2 regions of the Kitasatospora sp. NPDC056184 genome follow, and region 2 is predicted to be linked to the other one. Evidence: riboswitches for the same ligand, from Rfam matches in the RefSeq annotation. Region 2 holds a riboswitch; the other holds the start of a gene.

Region 1 (9,620 bases), on a different contig from region 2:
CGGCGGCCCCCCGCCCGCGCCCCGCATTCCGGCCCCCCCCACGGCCGGTGAACGGCGCGCCCGCGCCGGCGGGAACGGGCGCGGCGCGGTTCAGCCGCCGGCGACCGCCGGGATGATCGAGATGTTCGCGCCGTCCTTGATCTCCGTCGCCAGGCCCTCGGCGAAGCGCACGTCGTCGTCGTTCACGTAGACGTTGACGAAGCGGCGCAGCTTGCCGGTGTCGTCCAGGATCCGCGCCGCGATCCCGGCGTGGTTCTTCTCCAGGTCGGCGACGACCTCGCCCAGCGTGGCGCCCTCGGCGGGCACCTCGCTGGCGCCGCCGGTGTAGGTGCGCAGGATGGTCGGGATGCGGACGTTGGCGCTCATGGGGGTCTCCTCGGTGCGGGCGCGCGGGCGGTACGGGGCGGTGCGGGTGGGGCGCGGGGGCGCGGGGGTCAGACGGACGCCAGGCCGGCGTCCCGGAAGGACTCCAGGTTCGGCCGGATGACGGCGGTCATCCCGGCCTCCGCGACGGCGTCGAGGGTCTTCAGGCCGTCGCCGGTGTTGATCGCGACGGTCTCCTTCGACGGGTCCAGCTGACCGGTCTCGACCAGCTTCTTGAGCACGCCGATCGTCACGCCGCCCGCGGTCTCCGCGAAGATGCCCTCGGTGCGGGCCAGCAGCCGGATCGCGGCCACGACCTCCTCGTCCGTCACGTCCTCCACCGCGCCGCCGGTGCGCCGGGCGATGTCCAGCACGTACGGGCCGTCGGCCGGGTTGCCGATCGCCAGCGACTTGGCGATGGTGTCCGGCTTGACCGGTCGGATCACGTCGTGGCCGGCCTTGAACGCGGCCGAGACCGGCGAGCAGCCCGCCGCCTGGGCGCCGAAGATCCGGTACGGCCGGTCCTCGACCAGACCGAGCTTGATCAGCTCCTGCAGGCCCTTGTCGATCTTGGTGAGCTGCGAGCCCGAGGCGATCGGGATCACGATCTGCTCCGGCAGCCGCCAGCCCAGCTGCTCGCAGATCTCGAACGCGAGCGTCTTGGAGCCCTCGCCGTAGTACGGCCGCAGGTTGACGTTGACGAAGCCCCAGCCCTCGCCGGCCGGGTCGCCGATCAGCTCCGAGCAGAACCGGTTCACGTCGTCGTAGTTGCCCTCGATGCCGACCAGCTCGCCGCCGTACACCCCGGCCATCACGACCTTGCCCTGCTCCAGGTCGTGCGGGATGAACACGCAGGACCGGAAGCCCGCGCGGGCCGCCGCCGCGCCCACCGCGCCGGCCAGGTTGCCGGTCGAGGAGCAGGACAGCGTGGTGTAGCCGAACGCGCGGGCCGCCTCGATGGCGCAGGCCACCACACGGTCCTTGAAGGAGTGGGTCGGGTTGCCGGAGTCGTCCTTGACGTGCAGCTGCGCGGTGAAGCCGAGCTCGCGGCCGAGGTTGTCGGCCTTCACCAGCGGGGTCCAGCCCGGGTTGAGGTTCGGCTTGGTCGCGACGTCCGCGGGGACCGGCAGCAGCGGCGCGTAGCGCCAGATCGACGCGGGGCCGGCCTCGATCCGCTTGCGCAGCTCCTCGGCGCCCTCGCTGCCGAAGTCGTAGGCGATCTCCAGCGGGCCGAAGCACTCCAGGCACGCGAAGCTGGGACCGAGCGGGAACTTGGTGCCGCACTCCCGACAGGACAGCTGGGCTGCGGGACCGAGGTCAACGGTGACGGGTGCGGCGGTGTCGATAGCCATGTGGCGAGGCCTCTCTCCTCATCTTCCCCGTGACGCGGTCGCGCCCGGGCCGGAATTGGCACCTGTCCCGCCGGGGCCTGAAGCCGACCGTGCGAGAAGGTTGCCGGGACGTCAACGGGCCGTTCCCTCAGTCCCTCTGGATGAGCTCTGTGAAGTTGTGGTCCTGCTCAGCGGTGACCCCGGCGTGCGAAGGTCCGACCGCTGTACGAAGACTGTATCCGAAGGCGTCAACCCCGAACGGCACTGTCCGCCACGCGAGATGCCCCGTCCCACCACGACCCGTACCCGACCCCGCCGAGGAGCGCACCGTGCCCGCCGAACCGACCCCCGAGCTCCTCCCCGAGACGGCGTCCTGGCTGCGCCGGCGCTCGTGGAGCGCGGCCGACCGCCCGGTGCACACGCTCCTCGCGGCCAAGCGCGCGCTCGGCCCGGCCGGCACGGTCAGCGTCGTGCTGCCCGCCCTGGACGAGGAGGCCACCGTCGGCGAGATCGTCCGGGTCATCCGCCGCGAGCTGATGGAGCGGCTGCCGCTGGTCGACGAACTGGTGGTGGTCGACTCCGGCTCCGCCGACGCCACCGCCGCGGTCGCCGCCGGGGCCGGCGCCACCGTCGTCCACCGCGACGCGATCCTCCCCCGGATACCGGCCGCCCCCGGCAAGGGCGAGGTGCTCTGGCGCTCGCTGCTGGTCACCCGCGGCGAGATCGTCTGCTTCGTGGACGCCGACCTGCGCGAGTTCGACCCCGCCCTGGTCTCCGGCATCGTCGGCCCGCTGCTCACCGAGCCGGACATCCAGCTCGTCAAGGCGATGTACGACCGGCCGCTCGAAACGGACGGCGCGGTCGTGCCGGCCGGCGGCGGCCGGGTCACCGAACTGGTCGCCCGCCCGCTGCTCAACCTGCACTGGCCGGAACTCGCCGGTTTCGTCCAGCCGCTCGGCGGCGAGTACGCGGCCCGGCGCTCGCTGCTCGAACGGCTGCCCTTCCCCACCGGCTACGGGGTCGAGCTCGGCCTGCTGGTCGACGCCCTGGAGACGGCCGGCCTGGACGCGCTCGCCCAGGTGGACGTCGGCGTCCGCCACCACCGGCACCAGGACGGCCAGGCGCTCGGCCGGATGGCCGCCACCATCTACCGCACCGCCCTGGAGCGGCTCGACCGCGCCCACCGGCTCAAGGCCTCCGCCGACCTGCTCCACCCCCGGCTCACCCAGTTCACCCGCGACCCGCGGACCCGCGCCTTCACCGCCCACACCCACCCGGTCACCGCCACCGAGCGCCCGCCGATGCACACCGTCCCCGAGTACGCCACCCGGCACTGACACGTTTGCCGCCCCGGACCCCCGGCAACCAACCAACCATGGGCCCTGACACGACCGAACGTTCGAATCCGACCGGCGCCGCCGCCGTCCTGGTGGCGTCCAACCGGGGGCCGGTGTCCTTCGGCACCGCGGACGACGGCACGCTGACCCTCCGCAGAGGCGGCGGAGGCCTGGTCTCCGGGCTCTCCGCCATCGACGACCCGGACGCCGTCTGGGTCTGCGCCGCCCTCTCCGACGCCGACCGCCTGGCCGCCCGCCGGGCCCCGGACGGCCGCCTCGACCGGGCCGGCCACGACGTCGGCGGGCAGGCCGTGCGGATGCTCGACATAGACCCGGAGACCTTCGCCCGCGCCTACAACGGCATCGCCAACTCGACCCTCTGGTTCGCCCACCACCTGCTCTGGAACACCCCGACCGCCCCCGCCTTCGACGCCGGCTTCCGCACCGAGTGGCAGGCCTACGCCGCCTACAACGGCGCCTTCGCCGAGGCGCTCGCCGCCGAGGCCGCCCCCGGCGCCGCCGTCCTGGTGCAGGACTACCACCTCTCGCTCGTCCCGGCCCTGCTCCGCGCCGCCCGCCCCGACCTGCGGATCGGCCACTTCTCGCACACCCCCTGGGCGCCGCCCGAGTACCTGCGGCTGCTGCCCGACGACATCGCCGAAACCGTCCTCACCGGCATCCTCGGCGCCGACCGCGCGGGCTTCCTCACCCGCCGCTGGGCGCTCGCCTTCGCCGACTGCTGCGAGCGGTTCCTCGGCGCGACGGTCGACCGCGAGGCGCTCACCGTCACGCACGCCGGCCGCACCACCGCCCTCGGCGTCCACGGCCTCGGCGCCGACGCCGACTTCCTGCGCGAGCGCGCCCACCGCCCGGACGTCGACGAGCGGCTCGCCGCCCTGCGCGCCGCCGTCGGCGAGCGCCGCACCGTCGTCCGGGTCGACCGCACCGAGCTGAGCAAGAACATCGTCCGCGGCTTCCTGGCCTACCGGCACCTGCTGCGCACCCGCCCCGAGTGGCACGACCGGGTGGTGCACATCGCCTTCGCCTACCCGTCCCGCACCGACCTCGCCGAGTACCGGGCCTACACCGACCAGGTGCGCGCGCTCGCCGCCGAGATCGACGCGGAGTTCGCCACGCCCGACTGGAAGCCGCTGATCCTGCACGTCGACGACGACTTCCCGCGCTCGCTGGCCGCCTACCGGATGGCCGACGTGGCCCTGGTCAACCCGATCCGGGACGGCATGAACCTGGTCGCCAAGGAGGTCCCGGTGGTCTCCGACCGGGGCTGCGCGCTGGTGCTGTCCCGGGAGGCCGGCGCGCACGCCGAGCTCGGCGAGGACGCGCTGAGCGTCAACCCGTTCGACGTCGTGGCCACCGCCGAGGCCCTGCACGCCGGGCTCACCATGCCGGCCGGGGAACGCGCCGACCGCACCGAGCGGCTGGCCGCCGCCGCGACGGCGCTGCCGCCCCAGCAGTGGTTCCTCGACCAGCTCAACGCCCTGCGGCCGGGCGGCTGAGCTCCTCCCCCAGCGCGCCGAGCAGCTCCACCACGCCGGCCGGGCCCGGGACCACCAGGTCCGCCCGGTCGGCGAGTTCGCGCACCGGCGCGTCCGGGACGTCGCCCACCGCGCCGCTGCACACCAGCAGCCCGGCCAGGCCCTCCCCGCGCAGCTCCTCCACCGCCGCGAAGGCCGGGACGTCCCCGAGGTCGTCGCCCGCGTAGAGCACCGAACGGGCGCCGCGCTCACGCAGCAGCCCGGTCAGCGCCGCGCCCTTGTCCACCCCCGGCGGCCGCAGCTCCAGCACCAGCCGGCCCGGTTCCACCACCAGCCCGTGCTCGGCCGCCAGCGCGTCCATCGGCCCGCGCAGCAGCGCGAACGCGGCGGCCGGCTCCGCCGTGCGCCGGGTGTGCACGGCCACCGACCGGCCCTTGTCCTCCACCCAGGTGCCGTCCGGCGCGCCGAGCGCCGCCAGCACCTCCGGCAGCCGCTCGCGCACCGCGGCCACGCCCGGGTGCGGCGGCGGCGCGGTCAGCTCGCCGTCCTCCCAGCGCTCCGCGCCGTAGTGCCCGAGCACCACCACCCCGGCGAGCCCGGCGAGCCCGCCGTACTCCACGGCCAGGGCGGCCGGGCGGCCGGTCACCACCGCGACCGCGCCGACCCGCGGTGCCAGCGCGCGCAGCGCGGGCACCACGCCCGGGTGCGCCCGGGCCCGGCTCGGGTCGGGGACGATCGGGGCGAGCGTCCCGTCGAAGTCGAGGGCGATCACGGCGTCCCGGGGCGCGTCGAGCAGCGCCGCCAGCCCCGCGCGCCCGGCATCCGTCAGCGGTCGCGTCATGTCGGCAAGGCCCATGCCCGGCACCGTACCCACCCCGGACGGGGGTCACCCGTCGGGCCCGGTGTGCCTGGAGGCGTGTCCGAACGGACGCGCCCTAGCGGGCCGCCCGGCGGGCGTCCCGGACCCGGCGCAGCCGGTTGACCAGCACCGGCGCGTGCGCCAGCGCCTCCGGCCGGTCCAGCAGTGCGTTCAGCAGCTGGTAGTACCGAGTACTGGAGAGCCCCAGTTCCTCCCGGACGGCGCGTTCCTTGGCGCCGGCCGTCCGCCAGGAGCGGCCCTCCAGCTCCAGCACGGCCCGGTCCCGCTCGTCCAGGGCGCCGGGCGCACCCGGTCCCCGTGCCGCCCCGTCGTCCGCGTCCATCCGGGCCCACCTCCGTCCATCGCTACGGAGTGTCATTCTCCCCCGGGGACCCGACACACTCTGCGTCCTGTGCGGCCGCGGCCCCGCGACTAGCGTCACCCCCATGACCAGCATCCCGACCGCCGCCTTCACCCTGCACGTCCCGACCGCGGAACTCGTCGCCGACCCGCTCGACCCGGCGCAGATCGTCTCCGGCACCCCCGAGGTGTCCGGCCTGGTGCTCGCCGAGTCCGCCACCGGGGAGACCGGCATCTGGCAGATCACGCCGGGCACGGCCACCGACGTCGAGGCGGACGAGGTGTTCGTGGTGCTGAGCGGCCGGGCCACCGTCGTGGTCGACGGCGGCCCGGTGCTGGAGCTCGGCCCGGGCGACTGCGGGGTGCTCCGGGCGGGCGACCGCACCACCTGGACCGTCCACGAGACGCTCCGCAAGGTCTACACGATCACCTACTGACGCCCCCCGACGCCCGCCCCGCCCGGCCCGGATTCACTTGCGGATCCGGGCCGCCTCCTTCACCGCCGCCTGCTGGAGGTCCTCCAGCACCGGCTTGGGCTCGGCGGTGACCGCCGCCCCGATGCCGGACTTGATCCGGTTGGAGACCTCCGCCCAGGCCGGGTCGCCGAACGGGTAGAAGCTCGCGTTGCCCAGCCCGACCGCGAACTGCTTGAGGTCCTCGTGCTTCGGGTCCTTGGTCATCGCGTCGAAGGCGTCCTGGGTGACCGGCAGCAGGTTGTAGGTCTCGTCGAACTTGAGCTGGTTGTCCTTGCCGTAGACGAAGGACAGGAACGTGCGGATCTCGTTGCGGTGCCCGTTGGCCTTGAACGCCATCATCCAGTCGGCCACGCCGAGGCTGCCGGTCTTCGCCAGGCCGTCCTTCCTGGGGATCGGCGCCGTCCCGAAGTCGATCTTGCCGTTGGTGGCCATCCGCAGCAGCGTCGGGTGCCCGTTGAGCATCGCCACCTTGCCGGACGCGAAGTCGCTGAACACCGGGGTGCGGTTCATCTTGCCGGGCTCGGGGTAGGTCAGACCGGTGGCGACGAGGTTGGACCTCAGCCAGCTGAAGGTGGCCTGGTTCTGGGTGCTGTCGATGGTGTAGTTGCCGACGTCGTCGGAGAGGCTGCCGCCGCCGCTCAGCGTCCAGAGCATCGACTCGGCGGGCGCCTCCTCGGGCCCGAGCGGCAGACCGTACGGCACCACGCCCGGGACCTTGGCCTTGATCTTCTCGGCGGCGGCCTTGAGCTCGTTCCAGGTGGTCGGCGGCTGGGCGATGCCGGCCTTCTGGAAGATCGCCTTGTTGTAGAAGAGCACCCGGGAGGAGGAGACGAACGGGATGCCGTACTGCGTGCCGAGCACCTGCCCCGCGTGCGAGAACGAATCGATGATGTTGGCCTGGGTCTCCAGGGACAGCACGTCGGCGGCGGGGTACAGCCGGTCGGCGGCGGCCTGGTCGGCGAAGCCTCCGGTCTGCAGCAGGTCGGGCGACTTGCCGCTCTTCACCAGCTCGTCGACCCGCTTGCCGATGTCGGTCCAGCTCGCCACCTCGACGTCCACCTTGATGCCCGGGTTGGCGGACTCGAAGCGGCGGGCGAGGTCGTCCCAGTACAGCTTGGAGCTGGTGTCCGCGCTCTCGCCGTAGTCGGCCGCGACCAGCCGGAGGGTGACCGGGCCGTCGCCCTGGCCGCCGCAGCCGGTGAGCACCAGTGCTCCGGCCAGGGCTCCGGCCAACGCGACGCCGAACAACCGGGTGGGGACCTGGGCGCGTCTGTCCAACGCGGGTACCGCCTTCGAGGGGGATCCTGGGGTGGAACGGACCGGATCGGAGGGAGGGATCCGGCCGGGGGGAGGCCGCAAGGCTGCCAAACCGGGCGCACGGCGGTCCACATCTCCGGCGCCCTGGCGCCGGGTAGTTATCGAAGTGCGGGATTTGTTGCACACCGCGCAACAAAACCGGCGGATCCGACCCCCGGCCCCCGCCCGGGGGGCTCGTGCAAAGTGCCGCACACCACACGCTTCTGCGACAAAGCTCACCCCGTTGGACCAGACCAATCCGACAACTGGACTAGACCTCTTAGACCTGGCCAAGGGAAACTGTCCTCCGTGAAGCACGTCATCGCACTCGATGTGGGGGGCACCGGCATGAAAGCCGCGCTGCTCGCCCAGGACGGCTCCGTGCTGTTCGAAGCACGCCGCCCGACCGGGCGGGAGCACGGCACGGACGCCGTGGTCGCCGCCATCCTCGACTTCGCCGCCGACCTGGCGGACGAAGGCCGCAGCCGTTTCGGCGTCGCGCCCCTCGCGGCGGGCGTCGCCGTCCCGGGGACGATCGACGAGAAGCACGGCATCGCGGTCTTCTCCGCCAACCTCGGCTGGCGCGACCTGCCGCTGCGCAAGCTGCTGGGCGAGCGCCTGTCCTCCCCGGACGGCGGCGCGATGCCGGTCGCGCTCGGCCACGACGTGCGCACCGGCGGCCTCGCCGAGGGCCGGCTCGGCAGCGGCCGGGGCGTGGGGCGCTTCCTGTTCATCGCCCTCGGCACCGGCATCGCCGGCGCCATCGGCATCGACGGCCGGATCGAGGCGGGCGCCCACGGCTTCGGCGGCGAGATCGGCCACGTGGTGGTCCGCCCCGGCGGACCGCCGTGCGGCTGCGGCGCCCGCGGCTGCCTGGAGACCCTCGCCTCCGCCTCCGCCGTCTCCCGCGCCTGGGCCGAGGCCGTGGGCGACCCCGACGCCGACGCGGCATCCTGCGCCGTCGCGGTGGACGCCGGGGACCCGCGCGCGGTCGCGGTCTGGCAGAACGCGGTGGAGGCCCTGGCCGACGGCATCGTCCTCGCCCAGAGCCTGCTCGACCCGTCCCGGATCATCGTCGGCGGCGGGCTGGCCGAGGCCGGGGACACCCTCTTCACCCCGCTGCGGGCGGCGGTCACCGAGCGGCTGACCTTCCAGATGCCCCCCGAGGTCGTACCCGCCATGCTCAAAGACACCGCCGCGTCACTGGGCGCGGGCCTGCTCGCCTGGGATCTGCTCTCCATGGAGGTGACCGCGTGACCGCGGACCGACTCGCTCTGGCCGGCGCCCGGCTGGTCCTGCCCGGAGGCGTCGTCGAGGGCGACCGCCTCGCCGTCGAGGGCGACCGGATCGCCGGTCTCGGCGGCTCCGCCACGCCCGGCGACCTCGACCTCACCGGGTACACCGTCGTCCCCGGCTTCGTCGACCTGCACGTGCACGGCGGCGGCGGCGCGTCCTACGCCTCCGGCATCGCCGAGGAGGCCCTCAGGGTCGCCCGCACCCACCTGGAGCACGGCACCACCACGACGGTCGCCTCCACCGTGACCGGCGAGATCGACGACCTGGCCCGGCAGGCGGCCGTGCTCTCCGAGCTGGTCGAGGACGGCGTCCTCGCCGGCATCCACTTCGAGGGCCCGTTCATCTCGCACAACCGCTGCGGCGCCCACCGCCCGGACCTGCTGCGCGACCCCGACCCGGCGCTGGTGCGCAAGCTGGTCGACGCCGCCCGCGGCCACGCCAGGATGGTCACCCTGGCGCCCGAACTCCCCGGCGGCCTCGACTCCGTGCGGATGCTCGCCGACCTCGGCGTGATCGCCGCCGTCGGCCACACCGACTCGGACTACGCCAAGACGCTGGAGGCCATCGAGGCCGGCGCCACCGTCGCCACCCACCTCTTCAACGCGATGCCCGGCATCGCCCACCGCGCGCCCGGCCCGATCGTGGCGCTGCTGGAGGACGAGCGGGTGACCGTCGAGCTGATCAACGACGGGGTCCACCTGCACCCGTCCGTGCTCGACCTCGCCTACGGCACCGCCGGCGCCTCCCGGGTCGCCCTCATCACCGACGCCATGGGCGCGGCCGGCATGGGCGACGGCCTCTACCCG
Region 2 (9,620 bases):
CGCCGTTGTACTTCTCGGTGGCCTGCTCGGCCTCTTCCTGCAGCTGGTCGATCTGCGCCTTGACGTCGTCCTTCTTCGGCGACGGGCTGGGCGCGGCGTGGGCGGCGACCTGGGCGGAGAGAGCGACCGCGGTCGCAGCGGCAGCGGTGAGCACGGAGACCCGCGCGCGGCTCGGCTGCTTGGGACGGCGGTGGGAGGCCAAGGGACCGGCTCCTTCTTCCAATGGCCTCACCCGAACGGGTGAGAATCCGGAAAATAGGTTTGACGCCAGACCCTAGTGAAGATCCACGTTTCGCGCCACTCCCCCGATCGCGTGAACCCCGACCGCCCACCTGACTTCACAGAACTCCCACAACATCGCAATCCAGGCGCTGACCAGCCGTCATGCCGGCCGGCCGGCGCCCGGGAGGGGTTACGGGCGGGCCAGCCGGTTCAGCAACAGCACCGACGCGACGGGGCGCGCGCCGGCCTTCCGCACGCCCTCCGCGACCTCCCGGTCGGTGGAGACCACCACCACCGGGCGCCCCTGCGGCTCGGCCCGCACCAGCCGGCGGATCAGCTCGTCCGCCGTCTCCCCGGTCCGGCTGAACCGCACCCGCACCCCGCGCGGCGGCGCCATGATCACCGGCACGTCCAGGTCCTGGCCGTCGAACACACAGGTGACCTCCGCCTGGGTGCGCTGCGCCAGCATGGCCAGCCCGCCCAGCAGCCGGATCCGCTGCTGCTCCAGCGGCAGCGTCGGATAGCCGGTCTTGGTCACGTTGTAGCCGTCCACCACCAGATGGACCTGCGGGATCGCCAGCAGCTGGTCCAGCAGCGCCGGATCGTCCTCGGCCAGACCCCTCCGCGCCACGTCGTGCGGCGAGGCCGAGCCCGGCTCCACCGCCTCCACCAGGTCCGCCGGACGGATCTGGGAGACCGGCAGCGCCAGCTCCCGCTGCAGCCCCTGCGCCGACTGCAGCACGGTGTCCAGCAGCAGCCGCAGCCGCATGTCCTCGACGCTGCGCCCCTCGCGGGCCGACCGGCGGCCCTGCTCGGCGGCGTTCTCCAGCTCGGTGACCCGGTGCCGCAGCCGGCGCGCCTCGCTCTCCGCCGTGCTCCGCTCGGCCGCCGCCTGCGCCCTGGCCGCCTCCAGCTCGGCGGCCACCTTGCGGGTCTCGGCCTGCGCCCGGCGGGTGTCGCTCTCCAGCGACCGCAGCCTGCGGCGCAGCGAGTCCGCCTCCCGGCGGACGTCCTCCGACTCGGCCCGCTGCCGCTCCAGGTCGGAGCGCGCCGCGGAGCGCACCTCGGCCAGCTCGGCCTGCAGCTTCTCCACCAGCCGGGCCGCCTCGGCCGCCGCGCCCTCGGCGCCCGCCCGCTCGGCCTCCTCGCCGGCCTCGGTGACCAGCCGGCTCCACCCGGCGGAGCGCACCAGATAGGCGGCGGCCGCCACGTCCATCGGGTCGGCGGCGCCCGGCACGGTGCCCGACTCCAGCGCCCTGACCAGGTCCGGCTGGCCCAGCCGCAGCCGCTCCGCTATCCGCGACCGGAAGGCCGGCTCGGCCTCCAGCGCCGCCGCCAGCGCGGTCGCCGCGTACTTGGCCCGGCGCGCGGGGGTGAACTTGGCGTACTGGCGCAGCGACTGGGGCAGCTCCGCGAGCGGCAGCCCGCCGAGCGCGTCGGAGGCGAGCCCCACCACGCGCCGGCGCACGCCCTCGGGCAGCGGCCGGTCCAGCACCTCGGCGCCACCGGCCCCGTCGGCGCCCCGCACCGATCCGTCGACGGCTGCCGCCGGCTCGTCACCGCCGCCGGACTCCTCCCCCGCGGCCGCCTCGGCCGGGGTGCCGCTGCCGGAGGGGGCGGCCCCTGCCGCGTCCGGCGCCTGCGCGTCCACAGCGGGCTGCGGCCCCTGCGGCCCCGCGGGCTCCCTCGCTGCGTCCACCACGTCCTCGGCTCCGATCCTGGTCCAGCGGAGTACGGCCCCCGGCCGCCACCCCCGTCACACTCCGCGCGTTTCTCTCTGCATTGTCCCGTGCGGCGGCCGGCCGTGCCCTGCACCGCCCGCCGCACGCGTCAGGCGGTCAGGCCTGCTCGGGAGCCTCGGCACCGTCGGCCGCGCCCGGGCGGGCGACCAGCTCGACCTGGTCGACCGCGTTGCACCAGCGGCAGCGCACCGACTCGACGGTCTCGCTGAGCACCTGGGTCTCCTCGATCTTCGACTCGCCGGCCAGGTCGAAGTGGAGGAACTCGGTGACCCGGGCGGTCCGGGTCACGTCGAAGCGGGTCAGGTTGCCGCAGAGCGTGCAGCGCCAGCGCGTCTCGGCGGTCAGGGCGGGGACGGTCATCGGGGGTCCTCTCGGGTGGTCCCGGAACGGGCTCAGGCGCTCCCCCCGGAGCCCCGGCGTCGGCGGCGGGAGGCGGGATTGCCCGCCCCAAGCCTATTGCCTGGGGCAACCTTCGCGGCCACCGGCCGACCGGCCCCCACCGGTAGCCCACCTGCCGTAACCGCGCGGTGGCCGCCCGGCGCCGGGGGGATGCTGGGGCCCATGGCGATCCCGGTCCTCCCCGCCCGCACCGGCGCGCGCCGCGGCCGGCCGCCCGACACTGCCCCGGCCGTCTGCTACGCGCTGATCGCGCTCAACACCGCGGTCTTCCTGCTCGGGCCGGCCGCCGGGGTCAACCCGCTCTACGGCCGGGGCCAGGCCCGGGTCTGCGCGGAGCAGCGCTACGAGCAGCGCTGGGGGGCGGTCCCCGCCGAGCTGCTGACCGGACGCCCGCTGACCGCCGACCGGCTCGCCGAGGCCCCCGCCCCGGTGCCCGGCTGCCCGGCCTCGCCCACCCCGGGCAAGCACCCGGCGCTCTCCGTGCTCAGCGCGCTCTTCCTGCACGGCGGCTGGCTGCACCTGCTCGGCAACCTGCTCTTCCTGCACGTCTTCGGCCCGACCGTGGAGCGGCGGCTGGGGCGCTCCCGGTTCCTCCTCTTCTACCTGGCGTCCGGGGCGCTGACCACCTACGGCTTCGCGCTGGCCGAGGCGCACTCGGCGGACGCCGCCCGGGTGCTGATCGGCGCCTCCGGGGCGATCTCCGCCGTCCTCGGCGCCTACCTGCGGTTCCATCCGCGGGCCCGGGTCACCACGCTCGTCCCGCTGCTGCTCTTCCTGCCGCTGCGCTTCCCGGCCTGGCTGGTGCTGGGCCTCTGGTTCGCGCTCCAGTGGTGGTCGGTGCACTCCGCCGGGCCCGGTGTGGCGTACCTGGTGCACGTGATCGGCTTCGCGGCGGGCTTCCTCCACGCCTGCACCCTGACCGGGCGCCGGCCCCGGGCCACCCGCCCCCGCGACGGTGCCGCCGACGCCCGATACCCTGGCGGCACCTCACAAAGGAGTACGCCACCGTGATCACCGCCATCGTCCTGATCAAGACCAGCGTCGACCGCATCCCGGAGATCGCCGAGGCGATCGCCGCCATCGAGGGCGTCAGCGAGGTCTACTCGGTGACCGGCGGCTACGACCTGGTGGCGATGGTGCGGGTCGGCCGGCACGACGACCTCGCCGAGGTGATCCCCGGTCGGCTCAACAAGGTCCCGGGCGTGGCCCACACCGAGACCCAGATCGCCTTCCGCACGTACTCCCAGCACGACCTGGAGGCCGCCTTCTCGATCGGCCTCGACGAGTAGGACCGGGCGAGCGGGACCGCTCAGCCCTCCCGGCGGGTGTCCGCGACGCAGCGGCCGCCCTCGTTGCGGTAGGTCCAGGCCGCGCCGTCGGTGACCAGCTCGCGGACGGCGTTCAGGAACCGGTCCACGTGCTCGTCCGGGGTGCCCGCGCCGAAGCTCACCCGGATCGCGTTCAGGCTGCGCTCGCCGGGCAGCGAGGGCTCCGGCGCGCCGCACTCCGAGGGCGCGGCCTCCTCGTCGCCGAGCAGGGTGCGCACCAGCGGGTGGGCGCAGAACAGGCCGTCGCGGACCCCGATGCCGTACTCGGCGGACAGCGCGGCCGAGAAGTGCGAGCTGTTCCAGCCGCGGACGACGAAGGAGAGCACGCCCACCCGGTCCGAGTCGGAGCCGAACAGGTTCAGCACCCGGACCTCCGGGATCTCGGCCAGCCCGGCCTTCAGCCGCGCGACCAGGGCCCGCTCGCGGGCCTCCAGCGCGTCGAACCCGGCCTCGGTGAGCGCCCGGCAGGCCGAGGCGATCGCGTAGGCGCCGATGACGTTGGGCGAGCCGGCCTCGTGCCGGGCCGGGCCGGTGTGCCACTGCACGGCCACCGAGCCGTCGGCCTCCCGGGCCACCGTGCGGGTGGCGCCGCCGCCGGCCAGGTACGGGTCGGCCGCGTCCAGCCAGTCGGCCCGGCCGGCCAGCACCCCGGAGCCGAACGGCGCGTACAGCTTGTGGCCGGAGAAGGCGATCCAGTCGACGTCCAGCTCGCGCACCGAGACCCGGTGGTGCGGGGCCAGCTGCGCGGCGTCCAGCACCACCCGGGCGCCGTGCCGGTGGGCGGTCCGGGTCAGCTCGGCGACCGGCCACAGCTCGCCGGTGACGTTCGAGGCGCCGGTGACGCAGAGCAGCTTCGGGCCCTCGGGCGCCTCGGCGAGCGCGGCGTCGAAGGCGGCGACCGCCTCGGCGTGCGAGCGCGGGGCGCGCAGGTAGGTGACGTCCAGACCGGCGTGCGCCCAGGGCAGCAGCGAGGCGTGGTGCTCGGTCTCGAAGGCGAACACCCGGGTCCCGGCCGGGACGGCGCCGGCCAGCAGGTTGAGCGAGTCGGTGGTGGCGCGGGTGAAGACCACCTGGTCGCCCTCGCGCAGGTCCAGGAACTCGGTGACGGTCCGGCGGCTCTGCTCGAACAGGTCGGTGGAGAGCTGCGACAGGTAGCCGGCGCCGCGGTGCACGCTGCCGTAGTAGGGGGCGTAGGCCGCGACGTCGTCCCAGACCCGCTGGAGCGCCGGGGAGCTGGCGGCGTAGTCGAGCGCCGCGTAGCCGACCTTGTCGCCGTTGGCGAGCGGGACCTGGACGTCGTGGCCGAGGACGGCGAGGGGCGCGCAGAGGGAGGTGGCGAGGGACATGAGGATGCACTCCTGTACGGGTCTGGGACCCCGGGAGTGCGATGCGTCCGGCGTCCGCGCTTGCCACGCGGACGGCTCGCCACGTGACCCGGTCCTCACCCAGGGCACCCCGCCACGGACGGAGGGTTGCCGGACAGCCAGCTGGGGCTTGACGCTGTCGCTCATGACCTGGCGAAGACTCTAGGTCGCGTCCGCCCCGCGGTCAAACAGCGGTCCGCATCCCGGACACGCGTCGGGGCCCACCGGGAGGATTCCCGGTGGGCCCCAACTGCGGCGTCACGCCCGGCTGGTGGCCTCCGACCAGTGCTTCAGCAGATCACGGGCGGCACCCGAGTCGATGGCCGCGGCGGTGCGCCGCATGGCCGCCCCGAGCTGCTCGGCGAGCGGCGCGCCGGTCTGGTCGAGCGCCACCAGCGCGGCCGCCGAGTTCAGCAGCACCGCGTCCCGCACCGGCCCGTGCTCCCCGGCCAGCAGCCGGCGCGCGACCTCCGCGTTGTACGCCGGGTCCCCGCCGCGCAGCGTCTCGATGCCGACCGGCTCGATGCCGACCTCGCGCGGGTCGAAGGAGGTCTCGGTGACCGCGCCGTCCCGGACGATCCAGACCCGCGAGGTGGTGGTGATGGTCAGCTCGTCCAGCCCGTCGTCGCCCCGGAAGACCAGCGCGCTGGCGCCGCGCTGCGCCAGCACCCCGGCGATCAGCCCGGCGAGGCGGGTGTCGAAGCAGCCGATGGCGTGCGAGGTCACCCGGGCCGGGTTGGTGAGCGGGCCGAGGATGTTGAAGGCGGTGGGCACCCCGAGCTCGCTGCGGGCCGGGCCGGCGTGCCGCATCGACGGGTGGAACCTGGCCGCGAAGCAGAAGGTCAGCCCGACCTCCTCGGCGACCTCGGCGACCCGGCGCGGCGCCAGGTCCAGGCTGATGCCCAGCTTCTCCAGCACGTCCGAGGAGCCGCTGGCCGAGGAGGCGGCCCGGTTGCCGTGCTTGACCACCTTGGCGCCGGCCGCCGCCGCGACGATCGCCGACATGGTGGAGATGTTGACGGTCTTGGCCCGGTCGCCGCCGGTGCCGACGATGTCCACCGCCGGGCCGGGGATGGAGAGCGGCTCGGCGTGCGAGTACATCGAGTCGACCAGACCCGAGATCTCGTCGACCGTCTCGCCCTTGGCCCGCAGCGCCACCATGAAGCCGGCGATCTGCACCGGGGAGGCCTCCCCGCTCATGATCCGGTCCATCGCCCACGCGGTGGCCGAGCGGTCGAGGTCCTCCCCCCTCAGCAGCGCCGACAGGATGTCGGGCCAGGTGCGGACCACCTGCGCGGGCTCGCTACCGCCGTTCGCAGGGTGCACGTTCACCATGGCTGACTCCAGCTCTCGCTCCCCGCGGACGGGGAAGGACGTAGGGACGGAGTCAGCCTATCGAGCGGCGGGGTGCCGGGGCGCGGCCGTTCACCCTTCTTCTCTCGTCCTGAGACGCGGGGGTGGGACGCCGGGGCCGGACACCGCGGCGGCTAGCTCACGGCGGGCGCCCGCTTCGCCAGCCGGGCCCGCAGCAGCGCCGCGACGGCCTCGGCCAGCGCCACCGGGTCCACCGGCTGGGAGATCGCCGCGTCCGCCCGGCTCCAGGCCGCCAGCCAGGAGTCCTGCGGCCGGCCGATCAGCACCAGCAGCGGCGGGCACCCGTAGATCTCGTCCTTCAGCTGCCGGGCGAGCCCGAGCCCGCCGGCCGGCACCGCCTCGCCGTCCAGGACGCAGAGGTCGACACCGCCCTTCTCCAGCGCCTTGAGCACCGCGGGAGTGGTCGCGCACTCCAGGTAGGACAGCTCCGGCAGGTCCTCCGCGGGCCGCCGGCCGAGAGCGGTCAGCACCTGCTCGCGGGTGGTGCGGTCGTGGCTGTAGACCAGAACGGTCAACGTCTCGTCGGTCGTGCTCGCCATGGGCCTGCTCCCTCGCGTGTGATCCGGACCACGTTCGCCTCTCCCCGGATGCTACTCCCGATCACCCGCCGCCGAGCCCTTCCCGGGAGATCCCCCTCGCGCCGGTCCGCCCGCGACTGGTCCGGGCGGAGCACGGCGCGTCACCCCCGCCCGCGCGGACCACCCGTACGGCGGACGAGTGGTCTCTCCCCTTACTACGGACGGCCCCACGGGCCCGGCCCGACACGCCGCAGAGGCCCCTCCGGAGGCCTTCGAGGAACCGTCAGAAAAGGGACACGCCGCTGCTCAGCAAGGGTGAGGACGGCCGGACGGGTGCCAGGGGGGCATACCGCACGCACCGGACACTCCGAGGGACACCCCCCGGCGTGAAGACGGAATAAGGGACCGACATAATGTCCGTCGTGGCGACAGCAACAGCAGTAGAAACCGGGCACGCGCACGGATCGGTCAACCGGCCGAACATGGTCAGCGTCGGAACGATCGTCTGGCTCAGTTCCGAGTTGATGTTCTTCGCGGCCCTCTTCGCGATGTACTTCACGCTCCGCTCCGTCAAGGGGCCGGAGTTCTGGACCGAGAAGGCGCACGCCCTCAACGTGCCCTTCTCCTCGGTCAACACCACGATCCTGGTGCTCTCCTCGCTCACCTGCCAGCTCGGCGTCTTCGCCGCCGAGCGCGGGGACGTGAAGAAGCTCCGCTCGTGGTTCATCATCACCTTCGTGATGGGCGCGATCTTCATCGGCGGCCAGATCTTCGAGTACACCGAGCTGGTCAAGAAGGACGGCCTCTCGCTGTCCTCCGACCCGTACGGCACGGTGTTCTACCTGACCACCGGCTTCCACGGTCTGCACGTGACGGGTGGTCTGATCGCCTTCCTGCTGGTCCTGGGACGGACGTACGCAGCCAAGCGCTTCACTCACGAGCAGGCCACCGCCGCGATCGTGGTGTCGTACTACTGGCACTTCGTCGACGTCGTGTGGATCGGCCTGTTCGCGACCATCTACCTGATCAAGTAACCAGCTGATCAGGTCGCTGGCCACCGGCCTCGGGTCCCGCCCTCACCGGCGACGGCCCGATTTCGCCGGTGCCGACGCTCCCACCGACCGACCGCGCGCGCAGCCCTAGACAGGCAGCCTCGTGCCGGCCAGACCGGCCGCCGGGTGCACCCACCAGTCGACCAGATCCTGACACCGGGGTTATTCCGTGAAAAAGCTCTCCGCACGACGGCGCCACCCACTGGCGGCGCTGGTCGTCCTACTTCTCGCCCTGGCGGCAACCGGGGGGCTGTACGCCGCGTTCGCGCCCGCCGACAAGGCGCAGGCCGACGTCGCCGCGCAGTCGCTCGCGATCGACGAGGGCAAGAAGCTCTTCGCCGTGGGCTGCTCCTCCTGCCACGGCCTGAACGGCCAGGGCAGCAGCGACGGTCCGAGCCTGGTCGGCGTCGGCTCCGCCGCGGTCGACTTCCAGGTGGGCACCGGCCGCATGCCGGCCCAGCAGCCCGGCGCCCAGGTGCCGCGCAAGCCGAACATCTACTCGCAGGCGGAGATCGACCAGCTCGCCGCCTTCGTCGCCTCGCTCGGCCCCGGTCCGGTGACGCCGACCGAGGAGCAGTTCACCTCGACCAACCCCGAGGACCTCTCCAAGGGCGGCGAGCTGTTCCGCACCAACTGCGCCCAGTGCCACAACTTCGCCGGCCAGGGCGGTGCCCTGACCCAGGGCAAGTACGCCCCGTCGCTGGAGGGCGTGGACGCCAAGCACATCTACGAGGCCATGCAGACCGGCCCGCAGAACATGCCGTCGTTCCCGGACAGCATCATGCCCGAGGAGCAGAAGAAGCAGATCGTGGCCTTCGTCCGCCACACCACCAACGATGAGCCCAACCCCGGCGGTCTCACGCTCGGCAGCCTCGGTCCGGTGACCGAGGGCCTGTTCGGCTGGATCTTCGGTCTCGGCGCGCTCATCGCGGTCGCGATCTGGGTCGCCGCCCACACCACCAAGGCCAAGAAGTCATGAGCCACGACATGTCAGAAGAGAAGCTCCCGGAGTCGCACGGCTCCGCCGGGCACCACGAGGTGGCCGCCCACGGCGACCCGTTCGCCGACCCCGGCCTCCCGGCCCACGAGCCGCGCCGCACCGACATCGACGAGCGGGCCGCCAAGCGCGCCGAGCGCCAGGTGTCGCTGATGTTCGTCCTGTCGATGATCGCCACCATCGGCTTCATCGCCTCGTACGTGGCCATCGACCCGGACAAGATCGTCTACATCTGGCCGCTGGGCCACGTCAGCGCGCTGAACTTCGCGCTCGGCATGACCCTGGGCCTGGCGCTGTTCCTCATCGGCGCGGGCGCGGTCCACTGGGCCCGCACCCTGATGTCGGACCACGAGATCCCGGCCGAGCGCCACCCGATCGAGGCCGACGACGAGGTCCGCGCCGACGTCATCGAGCAGTTCAAGACCGGTGCCGCGGAGTCCGGCTTCGGCCGCCGCAAGATGATCCGCAACACCCTCATCGGTTCGATGGCGCTGGTCCCGCTCTCCGGCGTGGTCCTGCTCCGCGACCTGGGCCCGCTGCCCGAGGACAAGCTGCAGCACACCGGCTGGGACGAGGCCACCGACGTCAAGCCGCTGCAGCTGATCAACATGAACACCAACCTGC

Evidence for each region. Region 2 has a riboswitch for S-adenosylmethionine ahead of ACFC0B_RS09285 (aminotransferase class V-fold PLP-dependent enzyme). Riboswitches for the same ligand answer to the same signal wherever they lie in the genome.
Region 1: another riboswitch for S-adenosylmethionine. It lies ahead of thrC (threonine synthase); the one in region 2 lies ahead of ACFC0B_RS09285 (aminotransferase class V-fold PLP-dependent enzyme).

Annotation. Positions count from the first base shown of each region.
Region 1 is NZ_JBHJUI010000032.1:76,055-85,674, reverse strand. Features, by position in the region: gene ACFC0B_RS36950 (MoaD/ThiS family protein) at 91-366, opposite strand; gene thrC (threonine synthase) at 435-1,715, opposite strand; SAM riboswitch class I at 1,731-1,862, opposite strand; gene ACFC0B_RS36940 (glucosyl-3-phosphoglycerate synthase) at 2,024-3,031, shown strand; gene ACFC0B_RS36935 (trehalose-6-phosphate synthase) at 3,070-4,548, shown strand; gene otsB (trehalose-phosphatase) at 4,523-5,383, opposite strand; gene ACFC0B_RS36925 (DUF3263 domain-containing protein) at 5,463-5,729, opposite strand; gene ACFC0B_RS36920 (cupin domain-containing protein) at 5,833-6,183, shown strand; gene ACFC0B_RS36915 (extracellular solute-binding protein) at 6,217-7,500, opposite strand; gene ACFC0B_RS36910 (ROK family protein) at 7,828-8,775, shown strand; gene nagA (N-acetylglucosamine-6-phosphate deacetylase) at 8,772-9,620, shown strand, end outside.
Region 2 is NZ_JBHJUI010000003.1:347,935-357,554, forward strand. Features, by position in the region: gene ACFC0B_RS09260 (NlpC/P60 family protein) at 1-202, opposite strand, end outside; gene ACFC0B_RS09265 (NYN domain-containing protein) at 413-1,750, opposite strand; gene ACFC0B_RS09270 (hypothetical protein) at 2,061-2,324, opposite strand; gene ACFC0B_RS09275 (rhomboid family intramembrane serine protease) at 2,526-3,374, shown strand; gene ACFC0B_RS09280 (Lrp/AsnC ligand binding domain-containing protein) at 3,371-3,652, shown strand; gene ACFC0B_RS09285 (aminotransferase class V-fold PLP-dependent enzyme) at 3,673-5,037, opposite strand; SAM riboswitch class IV at 5,089-5,206, opposite strand; gene trpD (anthranilate phosphoribosyltransferase) at 5,314-6,390, opposite strand; gene ACFC0B_RS09295 (hypothetical protein) at 6,543-6,968, opposite strand; gene ACFC0B_RS09300 (heme-copper oxidase subunit III) at 7,361-7,981, shown strand; gene ACFC0B_RS09305 (c-type cytochrome) at 8,169-8,978, shown strand; gene ACFC0B_RS09310 (Rieske 2Fe-2S domain-containing protein) at 8,987-9,620, shown strand, end outside.